DNA from 3 places in the Mesorhizobium sp. M0991 genome. Region 1 is predicted to be linked to each of the others. Evidence: predicted binding sites of a transcription regulator. Region 1 holds the regulator's gene; each other region holds the start of a gene.
What was found. Region 1 encodes PhoB, which activates phosphate uptake and scavenging genes when phosphate is short. Its sites were predicted from a motif close to TGTCATNNANCTGTCAT; they were not measured.

Region 2: the regulator PhoB is predicted to act here: its motif matches at 3,484-3,500, upstream of NKH70_RS19180 (alkaline phosphatase D family protein).
Region 3: the regulator PhoB is predicted to act here: its motif matches at 3,890-3,906, upstream of ugpB (sn-glycerol-3-phosphate ABC transporter substrate-binding protein UgpB).

Annotation. Positions count from the first base shown of each region.
Region 1 covers NZ_JAMYNE010000006.1:224,773-231,324, reverse strand. The annotation lists gene pstC (phosphate ABC transporter permease subunit PstC) at 1-404, shown strand, start outside; gene pstA (phosphate ABC transporter permease PstA) at 408-1,259, shown strand; gene pstB (phosphate ABC transporter ATP-binding protein PstB) at 1,256-2,059, shown strand; gene phoU (phosphate signaling complex protein PhoU) at 2,092-2,799, shown strand; gene phoB (phosphate regulon transcriptional regulator PhoB) at 2,816-3,505, shown strand; gene NKH70_RS12170 (ROK family protein) at 3,515-4,759, opposite strand; gene xylF (D-xylose ABC transporter substrate-binding protein) at 5,046-6,086, shown strand; gene NKH70_RS12160 (sugar ABC transporter permease) at 6,229-6,552, shown strand, end outside.
Region 2 covers NZ_JAMYNE010000012.1:171,205-177,756, reverse strand. The annotation lists gene ppa (inorganic diphosphatase) at 85-615, shown strand; gene NKH70_RS19195 (hypothetical protein) at 633-1,223, opposite strand; gene NKH70_RS19190 (TetR/AcrR family transcriptional regulator) at 1,321-1,926, opposite strand; gene NKH70_RS19185 (MFS transporter) at 2,009-3,292, shown strand; gene NKH70_RS19180 (alkaline phosphatase D family protein) at 3,587-5,146, shown strand; gene NKH70_RS19175 (hypothetical protein) at 5,188-5,469, opposite strand; gene typA (translational GTPase TypA) at 5,668-6,552, shown strand, end outside.
Region 3 covers NZ_JAMYNE010000006.1:66,433-72,984, reverse strand. The annotation lists gene argH (argininosuccinate lyase) at 1-517, opposite strand, end outside; gene tlpA (thiol:disulfide interchange protein TlpA) at 553-1,236, shown strand; gene NKH70_RS11365 (EAL domain-containing protein) at 1,239-3,671, opposite strand; gene ugpB (sn-glycerol-3-phosphate ABC transporter substrate-binding protein UgpB) at 3,969-5,279, shown strand; gene ugpA (sn-glycerol-3-phosphate ABC transporter permease UgpA) at 5,361-6,245, shown strand; gene ugpE (sn-glycerol-3-phosphate ABC transporter permease UgpE) at 6,254-6,552, shown strand, end outside.

The sequences.
Region 1 (6,552 bases):
TCATCACCTCGATCACCAAGGACGTCTTCGATACAGTGCCGGCGGTGCTCAAGGAATCGGCCTACGGCATCGGTTGCACGACTTGGGAAGTGACCCGGCGCGTGGTCATTCCCTATACCCGCATCGGCATCATGGGCGGCGTCATGCTTGGCCTCGGCCGGGCGCTCGGCGAGACCATGGCGGTGACCTTCGTCATCGGCAACGCGCACCGCATCAGTGCCTCTCTGTTCGCGCCGGGCACGACGATCTCGGCGACCATCGCCAATGAATTCACGGAGGCCGACGGCGACCTCTACACCTCCTCGCTGGTTTCGCTCGGCCTGATCCTGTTCGTCATCACCTTCCTGATCCTTGCCGCCGCCCGCTATATGCTGATGCGGATCGACGCCCGTACGGGAGCCTGACCGATGTCGACATCCTCATCGCTCCACAGCCGCCGCAAAGCCAGGAATTCGGTGATGATGGCGCTTTGCGTCGTCGCCGCCGGCATCGGGCTTGCCTGGCTGGCGCTCATCCTCGGCGCGCTGGTCTATAAGGGTACGGCCGGGCTTTCGCTCGCGGTCTTCACCGAGATGACGCCACCACCCGGCGAGGCCGGCGGCCTGCTCAATGCCATCGCGGGCAGCCTGCTGATGACGATCATCGCCGTTGTCGTCGGCACGCCGATCGGCGTGCTGGCGGGAACCTACATGGCCGAGTATGGACGCTTTTCGCGCATCACCACCGTCGTCCGCTTCATCAACGACATCCTGTTGTCGGCGCCGTCGATCATCATCGGCTTGTTCGTCTATGAGCTGATGGTGCGGCCAATGGGACATTTCTCGGCCATTGCCGGCGCCGTGGCGCTTGCCATCCTGGTCATTCCGGTGGTCGTGCGCACCACTGAAGACATGCTCAACCTGGTACCGAACGCGTTGCGTGAAGCCGGTGCCGCGATCGGCGCGCCGCGCTGGGTGGTGATCCGTTCGGTCGCCTATCGCGCCGCATTGTCCGGCATCGTCACCGGTATATTGCTGGCGATAGCACGCATTTCCGGCGAGACGGCGCCGCTGCTCTTCACCGCGCTCAACAACCAGTTCTGGAGCAGCAATATCAACGCGCCGATGGCCAGCCTGCCGGTGACCATCTTCCAGTTCGCTCTCAGCCCTTACGAGGAATGGCAGCAGCTGGCGTGGACCGGCGCACTCATAATCACCCTGACGGTTCTGGGCTTGAGCATCCTCGCCCGCAGCCTTACCGGACGCAGAGAGGACAGATGACACAGATGTTGTCCCCGGACATGACGATGACCGAAACGGTCGCCGAGAAGACGAAGATCGAGGTCAAGAACCTCAACTTCTACTACGGCCAGAGCAAGGCGCTGAAGGACATTAGCCTGTCGCTGCCCGAGCGCAGTGTCACGGCCTTCATTGGGCCTTCGGGCTGCGGGAAATCGACGCTGCTGCGTGTGTTCAACCGCATCTATGAGCTCTACCCGAAACAGACAGCCGAGGGCCAGGTGCTGCTCGACGGCAAGAATATTCTCGACCGGTCGCAGGATCTCAATCTGCTGCGCACCAAGATCGGCATGGTGTTCCAGAAGCCGACGCCGTTCCCGATGTCGATCTACGAGAACATCGCCTTCGGCGTCAGGCTCTACGAGAATCTCGGCAAGTCCGAGATGGACGGCCGCGTCGAACAGGCGTTGAAGCGCGCCGCGCTGTGGAGCGAGGTCAAGGACAAGCTCAACGCCAGTGGCTTGAGCCTGTCCGGCGGCCAGCAGCAGCGGCTCTGTATCGCCCGCACCGTGGCCGTGAAGCCGGAAGTCATTCTGCTCGACGAACCGGCTTCGGCGCTCGACCCGTTGTCGACGGCCAAGATCGAGGAACTGATCGACGAATTGCAAGCCGACTACACGATCGTCATCGTCACTCACAACATGCAGCAGGCGGCGCGCGTGTCGCGCCAGACCGCCTTCATGTATCTGGGTGAGCTGGTCGAGTTCGACCGGACCGAGAAGATCTTCACGTCGCCCCGCGAGAAGCGCACGCAGGACTACATCACCGGCCGCTTCGGCTGAGCCGTTCCGATCATGCATATGAGGACAGGACCATGGGCGAACACACAGTCGCTTCTTTCGACGAGGATCTCGAGCAGATCAGCAAGCTGATCCGCGACATGGCCGACCTCGCCGGTTCGATGGTCGGCGGGGCGACCAAGGCCCTGTTGAATTCCGACAACGTGCTGGCGCAACGCGTCGTTTCCGACGACGCCATCATGGATGCGCGTCAACGCGAACTGGACGATCGCGCCATCACCCTGATCGCCAAACGCCAGCCGATGGCCCACGATCTTCGCCATGTCGTCGGAGCGATCCGTATGGCCGGCGACCTCGAACGCATCGGCGACCTTGCCAAGAACATCGCCAAGCGTGTGAGTGCGGTCGGCCTCAGCGTCACGCCGCGCGACCTGTCGCATTCCATCGACGCGATGGCGCAGCTGGTGCTCATCCAGGTGCAGGGCGTCATTGAGGAATATGCCGCAGGCGATGCGGCCGCGTTGGCCAAGCTGCGTGCCGCAGACGAGCGCATCGACGTCAAATACACGTCCGTGTTCCGCGAGCTGTTGACCTACATGATGGAAGATCCGCGCAACATCACCGCTTGCACGCATCTGCTGTTCTGCGCCAAGAATCTGGAGCGGATCGGCGACCATGTCACCAACATCGCCGAAAATGCGTATTATGTGCTGACCGGCGAGCAATTGCCGGTCAATCGTCCGAAGCAGGACGAAACGACAATGTCCGCGCCGGTGACATAATGGGGGTGCCCAGCCGATGATCGCACCACGCATAATGGTGGTGGAGGACGAGGAGCCGTTGGGTGTGCTGCTCCGCTACAATCTCGAATCCGAAGGCTACCAGGTCGAGGTGGTGACACGCGGCGACGAAGCCGAGATCCGTTTGCAGGAGAATGTGCCCGATCTTCTGGTGCTCGACTGGATGATACCAGCGGTTTCCGGCATCGAGCTCTGCCGCCGGTTGCGGGTGCGCCCCGAAACCGAGCGGCTGCCGATCATCATGCTGACCGCGCGCGGCGAGGAGAGCGACCGGGTGCGCGGTCTTTCGACCGGCGCCGACGACTATCTGGTCAAACCATTTTCGACACCGGAATTCATGGCCAGGGTCAAGGCGCTGCTGCGGCGCGCCAAGCCGGAAGTGTTGTCAAGCGTGCTGAAGGTCGGCGACATCGTGCTCGATCGCGAATCGCACAGGGTCTATCGCAAGAAGAGCGAAATCAGGCTCGGGCCGACCGAATTCCGGTTGCTCGAGTTCATGATGCGGCATCCGGGCCGCGTCTTCTCGCGCAGCCAGTTGCTCGATAATGTCTGGGGCGAGACGATCTATATCGACGAACGCACCGTCGACGTGCATGTCGGCCGGCTGCGCAAAGCCGTCAACAACGGCCGCATGCCTGATGTCATCCGCACCATCCGCGGTGCCGGCTACGCGATCAGGGAAGATTGATCCGCCGGGTCAGGCCACGTTCTTTCTGACGCGGGGCCTCATTTGCGCGCCCGGCGCGAAAATCTCCTGGTCGACGAAGCTTAACGCCCGCATCGCACAGCCTTCGCGGATCAGCGGCAATTCGTTCGGCTCGGTATCGAAGGAGATCGAACCCGAATGCTGGCCGCCGGCGGTCTGGGCGATGGCCTGGCGCAAGGCCGGCTCGATCAGATCGAAGGCGGCGGCACTGGCGCCGACCATCGCGACCGGTGCCGGATCGATCAGCGCGAACAGCGAGCCGAGACCGAAACCCAGCGCCTCGCCGGCCTTGCGGTAGGCCTCGCGTTCCGGCCCATCCTTCTCGCGCGCCCGGGCCGCCAGCGCGCGCATGTCGGCGTCGCTGACGTCGGCGATGGGTTCGCTGTCTTCGCTCATCTGCCTGGCGTTGCGCCAGATGGCGTAGTTGCCGGCATAGGCCTCGATGCAGCCGCGCCGCCCGCATCGGCAGAGCGCGCCGCCCGGACGATGGATCATGTGGCCAAACTCGCCGCCGGAGGAATGCGTGCCGGTGAACAGCTCGCCCTTCAACACCAGCCCCATGCCGATGCCGTGCGAAAGCAGGATGGCGATGAAGTCGTCGCGATAGCGATCCGGATCGCGCCAGCGCAAAGCCACCGCCATCATATTGCAGTCGTTCTCCACCGTGGCCGGGATGCCGAATTGATCTTCCAGCATATCGGCAAAGGCGATGTCCGTCTGCGGCGTGATCGGCGACCACAGCATGGCGCGTGCAGGGGAGTCGGTAATGCCCTGAATCGCCAGGGCGATGCGGGCGACACTGCGGACGTCAAGGTCTGGATCCTCCAGCCGGCGCCGGACGACGGCCATGCATTCGCGGATCAGCTCGTCGCGCGGCATGGTCAGCGTGTCCAGCCGGCGCTGTTCCTCGGCTACGACGTGTCCCGCATAGTCGATGATGGCGGCCGACAGGAAATTGAGCGACAACACCACGGTCAGCACCGCCGCCGCTTCCGGGTTGAGGGCGAGGCCGACCTGCGGACGACCGCGTTTCAACGAAACGGGCTCGCTTGCCTTGCTCTCGGCGAGGATGCCTTCCCGTATCAGGTCGGAGGAGATCGCCGATATGGTCGAATGGCTGAGGCCGGTGGCTGCGGCGATCTCCGTACGCGATGGCTGGCCAACCCGGCGGACTGCCGAGATCACCATCGCCCGGTTGCGCCGGCGCAAATCGTCATGGCGGATTCCGACCGACATCGTTTTGCTTTCCTCCCGGTTGCCGCGGCCGCTCATGAACCGGAAGCCGTCGGTAATGTCCGACAAATAGTGTCGGATGCAGGCAAATAGTGTCAGATGCAGGTGGCGCTGTCATCGTTTATTCCGACGCTCGAAAAAACTCTCAGACTCATCAAAATCCATCAGAATCGATGTTGACAGCAGCCGGAGATCGGGCCAGTATTTTTTCGAGGCTCGAAAAAATTAGGGGCCTCTAAGCTGGTCTTTGGGCCAATGGTCACGCCGTACGCGGCGCAGGGAGGATATGATGAAGAAATTCACGACCGCCATTCTGGCGGGTGTCGCCATGACGCTGGCGCTGGCGTCGGTGGCGCAGGCTAAAGACAAGGTCATCGGCGTTTCCTGGTCGAACTTCCAGGAAGAGCGCTGGAAGACCGACGAGGCCGCAATGAAGGCGGCCATCGAGGCCGCCGGCGACAAGTATATTTCCGCCGACGCACAGTCCAACCCCGGCAAGCAGCTCACCGACGTCGAGAGCCTGATCTCGCAGGGCGCCAACGCACTGATCATCCTGGCGCAGGACGCCTCGGCCATCGGGCCGGCCGTGCAAAAGGCGCTGGACGAAGGTATTCCGGTTGTCGGCTACGACCGGCTGATCGAGAACAAGGACGTCTTCTACCTGACCTTCGACAACAAGGAAGTCGGCCGCATGCAGGCCCGCGAAGTGTTCAAGGTGAAACCGGAAGGCAACTACGTCTTCATCAAGGGCTCGGGCGCCGATCCGAATGCCGATTTCCTGTTTGCCGGTTCGATGGAAGTACTGAAGGACGCAATAGACAGCGGCAAGATCAAGAATGTCGGCGAGGCCTATACCGACGGCTGGCTGCCGGCCAACGCCCAGAAGAACATGGAACAGTTCCTGACCGCGAACGACAACAAGGTCGATGCAGTGGTCGCGGCCAATGACGGTACTGCCGGCGGCGTCGTCGCCGCATTGACGGCGCAAGGGCTGGCCGGATCTGTTCCGGTTTCGGGCCAGGACGGCGACCACGCCGCGCTGAACCGCATCGCGCTCGGCACGCAGACCGTGTCGGTGTGGAAGGATGCGCGCGAGCTCGGCAAGAACGCCGCCGAGATCGCCTCGCAACTGGCCGACGGCAAGCAGATGACCGACATTGCCGGCGTGAAGGATTTCACCACGCCCGGCGGCAACACCGTAAAATCCCTGTTCCTGACCCCGGTCGCCATCACCAAAGATAACCTCAACGTCGTCATCGATGCCGGCTGGATCAAGAAAGAAGAGGTCTGCGCGGGTGTGGCGGCGGGCACTGTTGCGGTCTGCAACTGACCCGACGTTTCCGAGAAGTCCGAACGCCGCGGCCGCTCGCCGCGGCGTTTTTTCAACAAGAGTTGTTTTTCCGCTTCCGGCGGATAACTTCTAGGCTGCTTCCGGCATCCGCGGCAGACGGCAACCCGGCGGGAGAAACATAATGACCGACACGACTTCCAACACGCCGGTCGACAGCTCGACCGCAGACCGGGCGCGGGAATCCGAGCTCGGCATCGTTGCCCGATTTCTCAAGGCAACCGAACTCGACACGCGCATGCTCGGCATGGTCGGCGCGCTGCTGGTCATCTGGGTCGGCCTGCATGTCGTTTCTAGCGTACGGCTCGGCGTCAATCCGTTCGAGTTCGACAGCCGGACCTTCCTGACGCCACGCAATCTCTGGAACCTGTCGGTGCAGACTTCCGCCGTGGCCATAATGGCCGCCGGAATGGTGCTGGTTATCGTCATGCGCAATATCGACCTGTCG
Region 2 (6,552 bases), on a different contig from region 1:
CGGACGATCTCCCCGTACCATTCGCCGCATTGCACCATTCGCCGTCGCCCGCTATCGATCTCCAATCGAGAGAGGGATAAAGCGATGCGTATCGAAGCGATTGCCAGCGGAAAGAACCCGCCCGAGGACGTCAACGTCATCATCGAGGTGCCGATCGGCGGCGAGCCGATCAAGTACGAGATGGACAAGGAGGCCGGCACGCTGTTCGTCGACCGCTTCCTGCACACGTCGATGCGTTATCCCGGTAATTACGGTTTCGTGCCGCACACGCTGTCGGGCGACGGCGACCCGATCGACGTGCTGGTCTGCAACACACGCGCGCTGGTGCCGGGCTGTGTCATCAATGTGCGGCCGATCGGCGTGCTGGTGATGGAGGACAATGCCGGCCAGGACGAGAAGGTCATCGCGGTGCCTTCGCCCAAGCTGACCTTGCGCTATGAGGACGTTCACGAATACACGCAATTGCCCGACATTACCCGCCAGCAAGTGCAGCACTTCTTCGAGCACTACAAGGATCTCGAACCCGGCAAATGGGTCAAGATCGAGGGCTGGTACGACGCCGCCTATGCCAAGAAGATGATCGTCGAGGCAATCGAGCGGGCCAAGCGCAAGTAATTAACGGGCGCAAATAATCAGTTATCGACGCGGCCGAAATCGGGCGTGTTGCCGATCACCACACGCTTGTCCTTGCCACAGGCGAAGGTGCGGGCCTTCTCGTCGGCAAGCTTGCGCGCCTGATCGTTGGCGGCGGGATTGCCGGTGGCGAGCACAAGGGCGATCGTGCAGCCTTCGTGGGCGTCAGGCTGGGCAACCTTGGCGACGATCAGGACTTCCGTCGACTTGTTCTCGCCCTCGCTATCGCTGATCGAGCGACGATGGATGACCGCGAAAGGGACGACAGTTTTGCCGTTGGTTTCGATCCGCCACTCGACTTTGGGTCCAGCCGAATTGAGACCGGAAAAGCTTTCCCAGACCGTGGTCATATCGCCAGGTGGAAAGCCGTAGAACAGCGATTCCCGCGCATCGTCGTAGGAAACCATCACCGGGTAGCCGCCATAGCCCGAACAGGCGAGGTCGGCCCAGTCGCCGTCGCCTTCCTCCGCCTGGGCATAGGTCACGCAGTCCTTCTCCCAGACGAGATCGCTATAGACGCTGGATATGTCGCCAGCCCGGGCGGCATTGCAGAAGCCAGCGAAGGCAAATGGGATCAAAAGAGCGCGCATGGCGGACAACTCCGTTTGGGCTGCCGCAGCGTACCGTCAAATTTAGCGGCAGCCTAGACGAACTCAGGCTGCTCACAGTGATCTGGTAAACGGAACGCTATTTCTTCAAGCTTGCTTCGATCAGAAGGTCGGCGTTGCGGGCCACGGACTTCGCCGGTCCGCCGGCACCGAACAGCTGCCCGCTGATATAGGCACCCTCGATCAGAAGCAGCAGCCCGTCGCCCAGCGTGTCGGCGTCGCGGGCACCCATTGCCGCCGCCATGGCGCGCAGGCGTCGGCGCAATTCCTGCTTGTTGGCCTCGCTCACCACGCGGGCCGGGTGGCCATGTTCGGGATACTCGACGGCCGCATTGGTCATGCCGCAGCCGCGATAGTCGGGCCTTTGCGTGCGCTTGCCGACACGCGTCAGGAAGGCGACGATCTGGGCGCGCGGATCGCCGGGATGGGCATTCACCGCCACGTCGAAGCGTTCCCAGAATTCGAGGTCATAGTGCCGGAGGTAGGATGCGGCCAGCTCATCCTTGGACGGAAAGCTGCGGTAGAGGCTGGGTTTGGTGACGCCGGCACGCCGCACGATCTCATCGACGCCTATTGCCCTGATGCCTTGCCTATAGAACAGATCGCGCGCCACCTGGAGGATCCGTTCGGCGGCGCGAGGCGGCGGTGCGTCATTGGCTTTGATCGTTGGTTCAATGTTTTTCATGCCTGGTCTGCCGATTGCCTGGTTGACAATGTTACCGGTCGGTACGTATGTTTCGCGCTCCTGCAACGTACCGGTCAGTAACATGATAGCTCAATCCCGTCCGTTTGGCCAGCGCTACGCTTTCGTCGTGGTCGCCGTCATCTTCCTCTGCCTGCTCATCGCGGCGGGCCTGCGTTCGGCGCCGGCAGTCATGATGCTGCCGCTGGAGAACAGTTTCGGCTGGCGGCGCGACGTCGTCTCGCTGGCGGCGGCCACCGGCATCTTCCTCTATGGCCTGACCGGGCCCTTTGCCGCAGCGCTGATGGAGCGGATCGGGCTGCGCCGCACATTGCTTGCCGCGCTGCTTTTGATGTCCGGATCGACCGCGCTCAGCCTGCTGATGACCAAGCCATGGCATCTGCTCCTCACCTGGGGCGTGTTTTCCGGCATCAGTTCGGGCGCTGTCGCCACCGTGCTCGGCGCAACCATCGTCAACCGCTGGTTCAAGACCAATCGCGGCCTGGTGATGGGGCTGATGTCGGCGTCCAGCGCCACCGGTCTGCTGGTCTTCCTGCCGCTGCTCGCCTCGCTCGCCCAGTCGGGCGGCTGGAAGCCGGTCGCCATTGCCATTGCCGTGGCCACCGCCGCCTTGGTGCCGCTGGTTTACATGCTGGTGCCGGAGCGCCCGGCCTCGATCGGCATGATGCGTTACGGTGCCGAGGCCGACGACGTGCCGCCGGCGCCGCCGGCCGCGCAAGGCAATTTCCTCGCGCATACACTGAGCACGTTGCGCCGAGCTGCCGGTACGCGCGTGTTCTGGTACCTGTTCGCCACCTTCTTTGTTTGCGGCTTCACCACCAACGGGTTGGTCGGCACGCATCTGATCGCCTTTTGCGGCGACATGGGCATCGGCGAAGTGCAGGCCGCAGGCCTGCTCTCGATGATGGGCATCTTCGATCTTATCGGCACGACACTGTCGGGCTGGCTCACCGACCGTTTCGACCCCCGCAAGCTGCTCGGCGTCTATTACGGTATTCGCGGCCTGTCGCTGATCTATCTGCCTTATTCCGGCTTCTCGGCGACCAGCCTGATCATCTTCGCCGTGTTTTACGGACTGGACTGGATCGCCACCGTGCCGCCGACGCTCAGGCTTTCCAACGAGGCGTTCGGCGACCGCAGCGGGCCGATCGTCTTCGGCTGGATCGTCGCCGGCCATCAGGTCGGTGCGGCGACAGCGGCCTTTTTCGGCGGCACCATGCGCGAGCTGCAAGGCAATTACGAGCTTGCCTTCCTGATCGCCGGCATGACGGCAATAGCCGCCGCCTGCATCTCGCTGCTGATCAACACCGCCCGCCCGGCGTTTGATCCGGAACCGCAGGCGGCTTGAGCTGCGACGGCTGAGCGCTAATCTCCCCCCTTGAGGGGGAGATGGCCGCGAAGCGGCCAGAGGGGGTCGGTCCGACCGGGCTCGGCCCCTTATCGCAGGCGCAGGAGGTCGGCGCTCCATGCGAGACAACCCCCTCTGTCGCCTTCGGCGACATCTCCCCCTCAAGGAGGGAGATTCGCCAGCCTGTTGATCGTCAGAAAACCTTCATCGTTTCGAAATGTGCCTGAAACATTGAAGCTGGAGCTTGGCGGCGACGTTCAACGCCATCCAGGAGACAGCCATGACAAGATTTCGATGACACGGCGCGCTTTCGTCACGTCGGCCAGCGCCGTTGGCCTGGTCGGCGCCTCGGGTCTCGCCCTTCCCTATTACTCGCGCGCCAATCAGCGCCCGGCCTTCACCCATGGCATTCAGTCCGGCGACGTCGACGCGACCAGCGGCATGGTCTGGACGCGCACGGACCGGCCGTCGCGCGTCATGTTCGAAGTGTCGTCGACGGAAAGCTTCGCCAATGCCGTCCGCCTGGCGCCGCTCGACACCTCGCCGGCCAGCGATTATACGGTGAAGCGGCTGCTTACCGATCTCGCCTCCGACCAGGACATCTTCTACCGCATGGTCGCGGCCGATCTTTCCGACATCAACGCCGTTTCCGAGCCGATCGTCGGCCGCTTCCGCACGGCACCTGCCTCGAAGCGCGACATACGTTTCGCCTGGTCGGGCGACACCGCCGGCCAAGGCTGGGGCATCGATGACACCGGCATGAAGACCTATGCCACGATTGCGAAGCACACGCCCGACTTCTTCCTGCATTCGGGCGATACGATCTATGCCGATGGCGCGATGAAGGACGAGGTCGACCTGCCCAATGGCGGCAAGTGGAAAAACACAGTGCTGATCGACGAAAAGCGCAAGGTTGCCGAGACGCTGGACGAATACCGGGCGCAGTGGAAATACAACATGATGGACAAGAACGTTCTTGCGCTCAGCGCCATCTGCCCGACTTTCTATCAGTGGGACGATCATGAGGTGCTGAACAACTGGTCGGACTCGAAGGACCTGTCGGCCGACGACCGCTACACCGAAAAGTCAATCCATGTGCTTGCGGCACGTGCGGCGCGCGCCTTCCACGAGATGACGACGATCCGCTACGAACCGTCGGAGCCCGGCCGCGTCTACCGCAAGATCGCCTATGGTCCGCTGCTCGACGTGTTCTTCCTCGACATGCGTTCCTACCGCGGCCCCAACGGTTCGGACATGCAGGAGACGATGACGCCTGAATCGCGCATCCTCGGCGAGCAGCAGATCAAGTGGTTGAAGCGTGAATTGGCGAATTCCAACGCAACCTGGAAAATCATCGCCGCGGACATGCCGCTCGGCCTCGTGGTCTGGAATGACGGTACCAAGAAGGTCGGGGCCGAGGCAGTCAGCAATGGCGACAATGGCCCGGCCAAGGGGCGTGAGCTGGAAATTGCCGACCTTCTTCGCTATATAAAGAATGTGGGTATCAGTAACACTGTCTGGCTCACCGCAGACGTGCATTACACAGCCGCGCATTACTACAATCCGGACAAGGCGCAGTTCCAGGACTTCAATCCGTTCTGGGAATTCGTTTCGGGTCCGATCCATTCCGGTACGTTCGGACCGAATGGTTTCGACATGACCTTCGGCCCGGAGCTGAAGTTCATCAAGGCACCGACTGCCGAACAGGGCCAGAACCTGCCACCGTCGGCCGGCCTGCAGTTCTTCGGCCTTGTCGACATCGATGGCATCACCGAGCAGTTGACGGTGCGGCTGATGGATCGCGACGACAATGAACTCTACAAGGTCACGCTCGATCCGGTGCGGTCGGCGTGAGGCTACTGTGAGGTTACCCTGGGATCACCCAAAGGGTGGCATCAATCGGGATAGCAAACGACGGGAATGTTGGGCCAGACGGCGCTGTCGCATCCAGCGTTTTGCTGCCTTTGCTTGAAGGCGGCGCTGACTGGCCCGGTCACAACCGGGTCGACGCCATCGGGAGCATCGGCAAAAAGCTGCTCGGCCGAAGGCGTGTCGGATTGCAGGGCAGGCCGCGTCTCTTTGAGCGACGCGGCCGACTGCGCCGCGCCTGCCGCGAGGAGGACGGCGAGTGCGGTACATGCCAAAATCGGCCGGAGTCTGATGCCTGCGTCGATCATGAAATTCGAACTGCCCGGACCATGAAAGGTTCCGCCTTGGTTAATAATTCCACTTCACACCAAGACATTTAAGATTTGGTGACTTTATTTGGTGGCTCGCCTCCTCTTTCGCAATTGCGAAAAACCCTGTATGAGCCGCCCAACCGAAAGAGGCAGCGCCTTTTGGCCTGCTGCCTGCAACGCTCCCGAGACCAAAACATGAAAATCCGCAACATCGCGATCATCGCGCACGTCGACCATGGAAAAACCACCCTCGTCGATCAGCTTCTGAAACAGTCCGGCTCGTTCCGAGACAACCAGCGCGTCGCCGAGCGCGCCATGGATTCGAACGATCTCGAAAAGGAACGCGGCATCACCATTCTGGCCAAGGCGACCTCGGTCGACTGGAAGGATACCCGCATCAATATCGTCGACACGCCCGGCCACGCCGACTTCGGCGGCGAGGTCGAGCGCATCCTGTCGATGGTGGATTCGGCCATCGTGCTGGTCGACGCCGCCGAGGGGCCGATGCCGCAGACCAAATTCGTCGTCGGCAAGGCGCTCAAGGTCGGACTGAAGCCTATCGTCGTCATCAACAAGATCGACCGGCCGGATGCCCGCCACGTCGAAGTGGTCAACGAGGTGTTCGACCTGTTTGCGGCGCTTGACGCGACCGACGAGCAGCTCGACTTCCCGATCCTTTACGGTTCAGGCCGCGACGGCTGGGTCTCGGAAAACCCCGAAGGTCCGAAGGACCAGGCTCTGGCGCCGCTGTTCGACCTCGTCATCAAGCACGTACCGGCGCCGACCGTTCATCCCGGCCCGTTCCGCATGATCGGCACCATTCTGGAAGCCAATCCGTTCCTCGGCCGCATCATCACCGGCCGTATCGAATCCGGCACGCTGAAATCCAACCAGGCGGTCAAGGTGCTGCACCATGACGGCACCCAGGTCGAAACCGGCCGCATCTCGAAGATCCTCGCTTTCCGCGGGCTCGAGCGCCAGCCGATCGACGAAGCGCAGGCGGGCGACATCGTCGCCATCGCCGGCTTGTCGAAAGGCACTGTCGCCGACACGTTCTGCGACCTGTCGGTGACCGAGCCG
Region 3 (6,552 bases), 160 kb from region 1:
GGCCGAAGGTCACCGGCTGCGCCGCCTGCATGTGGGTGAAGCCAGGCATGACCGTTGCCGCATGCTCCTCGGCCCGGTCCAGGAACGCCGTAATCAGGCCCTTCAGCGCCTCGGCGACGCGAAAGCACTCGTCCTTGACCCACAGCCTGAGGTCGACCGCCACCTGGTCGTTGCGCGAGCGGGCGGTGTGCAGGCGGCCGGCGGCGGGGCCGATCAAATCGGCGAGGCGGGCCTCGACATTCATGTGGATGTCTTCCAGCCTGGTCGAGAACTCGAATGTGCCGGCCTCGATCTCTGCCAGGATCGTGTTCAGCCCGTGAGCGATTTTCTCTTGATCGGCCGCCGAAACAATGCCCGTTTGCGCCAGCATCTGGCTATGGGCGATCGAGCCGCGAATATCTTGCGCATAGAGTTTGCGGTCGAACGAGATCGACGCGTTGATCGCTTCCATGATTGCCGCCGGACCCGAGGCAAAACGTCCGCCCCACATCTGGTTGCTGGCCTTCTTGTCGTTCATCGCTATAACCCGTGCTCCGGAGCAGTTTTTCAAAAATGGCAGACGGCAATAGATTTTTCCCGGCTTTGCGTCTCATCCTCGCCGCTTTGGTTGCGGGCGTGCTGGCCGGCGCGGTCGCGGTATATGTCAGGGAAAGCAGTTCTGGCAACAAGGCGCCCGCGCAAGTGGCCGCCGGCGGCGGCAAGGACGACGTAGCCTGCGCCGCCAAGACCGACCGTGCCAAGAAGATCGCCGCCGCTGCTACCGGCCAGGTTGCCGCGCTTTTGCCGGCGGATCCGCCGCAATCGCTGAAAAGCCTTGCCTTCAACGGCCCCTACGGCAAGCCGACGACGATCGCCGATCATGCCGGCAAGACGGTGCTGCTCAATCTGTGGGCGACATGGTGCGCACCTTGCCGCGCCGAAATGCCGGCGCTCGATGCGCTGCAGAAGGAGATGGGCAGCGATGCGTTTCAGGTTGTTGCCGTCAACGTCGATGCCGGTGACGATGCCAAGCCGAAGAAGTTCCTGGAGGACACCGGCGTCAAGTCGCTCGGCTACTATCGCGATGCCACCATGGCGCTGTTCAACGACGTCAAGACGCGCGGCCTGGCGCTCGGTCTGCCCGTCACCATGCTGATCGACGGGCAAGGCTGCCTGATCGCCCATATGAACGGCCCAGCCGAATGGTCGGGGCCGGATGCCAAGCGTCTGGTCGAGGCGGCGCTCCAGCCAGGATAGGATCAGACCGTGCGCAGGCGCGGCTTGAGCACGGCAATGCTTGCGCCGCGTCGGCTGGCGGTGCGGATTGCCGGAGCGGCCACGCCCGTCAGTTCGCCGAATGGCTCGATCGGAGCCGGTTTGCCGAGGTAATAGCCTTGCCCGATCTCGCAAGCCTCGGCGTCCAGGAACTGCAATTCACCCGGCGTCTCGATGCCCTCCGCAAGGACCGGTAGGCCGAGACCGCGTCCAAGCCCCAGCACGGCGCGAACGATCGCCGCGAACTGGGCGTTCCTGTCGACCGATTTGATGAACGACCCGTCGATCTTGATCTTGTCGAAGGGAAAGGCGCTGAGGTTGGACAGCGAAGAATAGCCAGTGCCAAAATCGTCCATCGCCACATGCACGCCAAGCGCCTTGACCTGCCTCAAGGTTGCCAGCGCGCGCGGCATGTCCTTCACCAGGGCCGTTTCGGTGATCTCCAGTTCGAGCCTGCCGGGTGCCAGGCCGGATCTCGACAGTGCGTCGTGCACCTTGCGGCTGAAGTTCGGATTGTGAAGCTGCACGGCGGAGACGTTGACGGCGACCATCAGCGGGTTTGTCCAGCGAACAGCATCGTTACAAGCCGTCGTCAGCACCCAGTCGCCGATCTGCGCGATTGCGCCACTGTCCTCGGCCACGGGGATGAAAACGGCCGGAGAAATGTCACCCCTCTCAGGGTGCTGCCAACGGACCAGGGCTTCGAAGCCGATCATCCTGCCGCCGCGGATCTCCTTCTGCGGCTGATAGACGAGGTGGAACTCCTTGCGGGCGATCGCCTGGCGCAATTCATGCTCCATCACGCGCTTGTCGCGGGCCGCGGTGCCCATGGCTATCTCGAAAAACCGGTAGGTGTCCCTGCCTTCGGTTTTGGCGCGATGGAGTGCCGTGTCGGCATGGCTGATCAGGCCGGCCTGGTCTTCGGCATCCAGGGGAAAGAAGGCGATGCCGATGCTGGCCGAGACGAGGCCGGAGCCGACCGAAACCCTGTTTTCCTCCCGGATCACCGCCAGCAAGTCCTCGGCTATCCGACCTGCGGCCAGGGGGTCGGGGAGGTTCGGAGCTATGATGGCAAATTCGTCGCCGCCGAGACGCGCGAGCAACTGGCCTTGGCGCGGGATGCCGGCAATGCAGTGCGCCAGCTTCTGCAGCATGGCGTCGCCGGCACCGTGGCCGTAGAGGTCGTTGACCTGCTTGAACCGGTCGAGGTCGAGCAGCAGGAGCGCCAGATATCCATCCTTGCCGCCACGATCCATCGAGGCGAATTCTGCTTCCAGCCGGGAAGAGAAGCTCCGCCGGTTGGCAAGCCCGGTAAGTGGATCGAAATACGCGAGGCGGAGGATCTCTTCTTCCGCCTTCTTGCGCTCACGGATGTCGCGAACGGCAAGCACCGTATGAGGCCTGCCGCAGTAGGTGATCTTCCTGGTGATCAGCTCGACAGGAATTCTCGCGCCGTCGCTGCCCCTTAATTTCGCTTCCTGCGCCTGTTCGCCGAAGCCGGACATATCGGCTGCGCTCTGTCCGTCGAAAAGCTCACCGAGTTGCATCGTGTTGAGGGTGGCTGTCGCTGTTCCGGTCAGCTTCGCCATACTGTCATTGGCGCTGACGATGCGGGTGCCATCGCAAACGATCAGACCTTCCACCGCGGCATTGGCGAGATCGTGCATGCGATCGGCCTCGAGCTTCTGGCGGCGAAAGCGCAGGTCGATCCACAGCGCGGCACCCGATAGCACAAGGATTACCAGGCTGGCGACCGCCGCGGCAAAGGCCTGGGAAATGGGCTCGATGGAATGTTCGGATATTTCAATCGAGGAATCCGGAATGATCGACACAGCGGCCATCGCGATGAAATGCAAGCTGCAAATCGCCAGCGTCAAAAGCGCGGCGCCGCCGAGAGTGGCGAGCGCTGACGGGCGGCGCAAGACGACAAGGAGCGCCAGTGCCGCAAGGGTCACGCCGGCCAGAAGCGATATCGCGACAAGGAGTAGGTTCCATACGACCCGGCCTTCGACCTCGAAAGCCGCCATGCCGATGTAGTGCATCGTCGCGATGGCGCCACCGAGAATGGCGCCGCCGACGAGGAAATGGTCGACGCCGCGGCGCAAAGTGGCGACCCACATCCCAAGCGCGGTCAGGATGACGGCGGCGGCAAGCGAAAAGGCGGATAATCCCGGATTGTATGCGTTCGGTATTCCCGGCGTAAACGCGGTCATGGCGATGAAATGCGTCGCCCATATGCCGAACCCGGTCGAGGCCGCGGCGATCATCAGCCAGGCAAGCCGGTTTCGTTCGGTCGATCGGCCGACATGTTTAAGGAGATTAACCGCTGAGAAGCAAGAAATTCCACAGACGAGTGCGGCGAGCGCAACCAGTCTCAGGTCGTGCTGATTTACGATACAATTATAGACCGTCAGCATCCTGGTTCACTCGGTCTGCCAAAACTAACAGGGGAGGTGTGACTGATTAGCAGTTGGAGATTTTAACGAATGGTTAACCCGTGGGCGGTGAGGCCGACCTTTTCGGGGGAAAAACGGCGCCGCTGCGCCGAAAAAGCGGTGATGTGGTTTCTGGTGCCCCGCTTTCGGTAGCGAGTGCACTTTAGGAAGAAATGATGTTCATTGATCCGCAACAAAACCGTTGTCCGATTGTCATCAGCGCCACATATTGGCTTTGCGGAAGTGCCCCTTTCGCCAATGATAAACGGGAGATGAAACATGAAGTTCTTCGGCTTCGCGGCCGGTATCGCCGCCACCTTGACCCTGCTTTCCACCACCTCCGCCTTCGCCGTCACGCAGATCAGCTGGTGGCACGCCATGACCGGCGCCAATGCCGAGGTCGTCGCCAAGATCTCCAAGGATTTCAACGCCAGCCAGAGCGACTATGAGCTCGTTCCGGTGTTCAAGGGCACCTATCCGGAGACGCTGAATGCCGGCATCGCCGCTTTCCGCGCCGGCCAGGCGCCCGATATCCTCCAGGTGTTCGATGTCGGCACCGGCGTGATGATGGCGGCCGAGGGTGCGATCAAGCCGGTGGCCGATGTGATGACCGGCGCCGGGATGACCTTCGACAAGAGCCAGTATCTGCCCGGCATCGTCGGCTATTATTCGAAGCCGGACGGCACCATGCTGTCGTTCCCCTACAACTCTTCCTCACCGATCCTCTACTACAACAAGGACATCTTCCAGAAGGCAGGCCTCGACGCGAACAATCCGCCCAAGACTTGGAACGAGGTGTGGGAAGCTGCCAAGAAGATCAAGACGAGCGGCGCCGCATCTTGCGGCTATACCTCGACCTGGCTGACCTGGATCCATCTGGAGAATTTCGCGGCGTGGAACGACGTGCCTTGGGCCACTCAGCAGAATGGCCTGGCTGGCGGTGATGTCGAACTCAAGATCAATGCGCCGATTTTCGTCAACCACTTCAAGGCGCTCGCTGACCTGGCCAAGGACGGCACGTTCAAATATGGCGGGCGCACCTCCGAAGCCAAGCAGATATTCCTCGCCGGCGAATGCGGCATCTTCACCGAATCGTCGGGCGGCCTCGGCGATATCGTCAAGTCCGGCATGAACTATGGCATCGGCCAGCTTCCCTACGACAGCGACGCCAAGGGTGCCCCGCAGAACACGACGCCGGGCGGTGCCAGCCTGTGGGTGTTCGGCAACAAGTCGGACGAGGAATACAAGGGCGTTGCCGCCTTCTTTGCCTATCTGTCCAAGACCGATGTGCAGGAATATCTGCACCAGAAGTCGGGATACCTGCCTGTGACGCTCGCCGCATACGAGGCGACCAAGAAATCAGGCTTCTATGACAAGAACCCCGGCCGCGAGACACCCATCCTGCAGATGACCGGAAAGTCGCCGACCGACAACTCGAAGGGCGTGCGCCTGCCGAATCTGCCGCAGGTGCGCGATATCCAGAACGAGGAGCTGGAGAAGATGCTGGCCGGCCAGCAAACCGCCCAGCAAGCACTCGACAATGCGGTGGTGCGCGGCAACGCCGCGATCAAGGAAGCCCTGGACAACTAACGAGATCATCTCGGTTAGTCGGTTGGAATATCGCCCACGCGAGCGCGCGTGGGCGATGCCTGGATAGCGAGGGAAATCAGCCTGTCTCCACGCATCGTCTTTCCCAACAAGATCCTGCCCTACCTGCTGGTGGCGCCACAACTCGCCATCACCCTGGTTTTCTTCTACTGGCCGGCCGGTCAGGCGCTTTACCAGTCGATGCTCAGGCAAGACCCGTTCGGGCTGAAGAGCAGGTTCGTCTGGTTTGCCAATTTCCGGAAGGTGCTAGCCGATCCGGCCTATCTCAACTCGATCAAGGTCACGGTGGTGTTCTCGCTTGCGACCGCGATCGTTGCCATGGTTGTGGCCCTGCTGCTCGCGGTCATGGCCGAGAAGGCCGTGCGTGGCAAAGGTCTCTACCGCACACTGTTGATATGGCCTTACGCCGTGGCGCCGGCGATTGCCGGCATGCTTTGGCTTTTCCTGTTCAATCCCTCGATCGGCTCGTTGGCCTATTTGCTGAGAAGCCTCGGCATCGCATGGGACCCACTGCTCAACGGCAACCACGCCATGATCCTGCTGGTGTCGGCTGCTGCCTGGAAGCAGATCAGCTACAACTTCCTGTTCTTCGTCGCCGGCCTGCAGGCGGTGCCGAAAACGCTGATCGAAGCGGCGGCCATGGACGGCGCCGGCGAAACCAAGCGCTTCTGGACCATCGTCTTCCCGCTGCTTGCGCCGACAACCTTTTTCCTGCTGGTCGTCAACACCGTCTATGCCCTGTTCGACACGTTCGGCATCGTTCATGCCGTCACCGGCGGCGGGCCGGGCAAGACGACCGAGACGCTGGTCTACAAGGTCTACAATGACGGCTTCGTCAATCTGATCCTGGGCGACTCGGCGGCGCAGTCGGTCATCCTGATGGCCATCGTCATCGCGCTCACAGCGATCCAGTTCCGCTATGTGGAACGCAAAGTCCATTACGGCTGAGGGCAGCGATGATCGGCCAGTCCCCGCTCCGCACCTTCATCGCCCATGCCGTGCTCATCCTTGGCATATTGATCGTGGCTTTTCCGATCTACTACACCTTCGTGGCCTCGACACACACGCTGCAAACGATCCTCAGGCCGCCCCTGCCGCTCTTGCCCGGCGGCCAGCTATTGAACAATTACAGCGAGGCGTTGTTCGGCGGCATTGGTCGTATCGGCGGGGTCAGCGTCGGCAGGCTGCTCCTCAACACCACGATCATGGCGCTCGGCGTCGCGGTCGGAAAGATCTTCATCTCGATCCTGTCGGC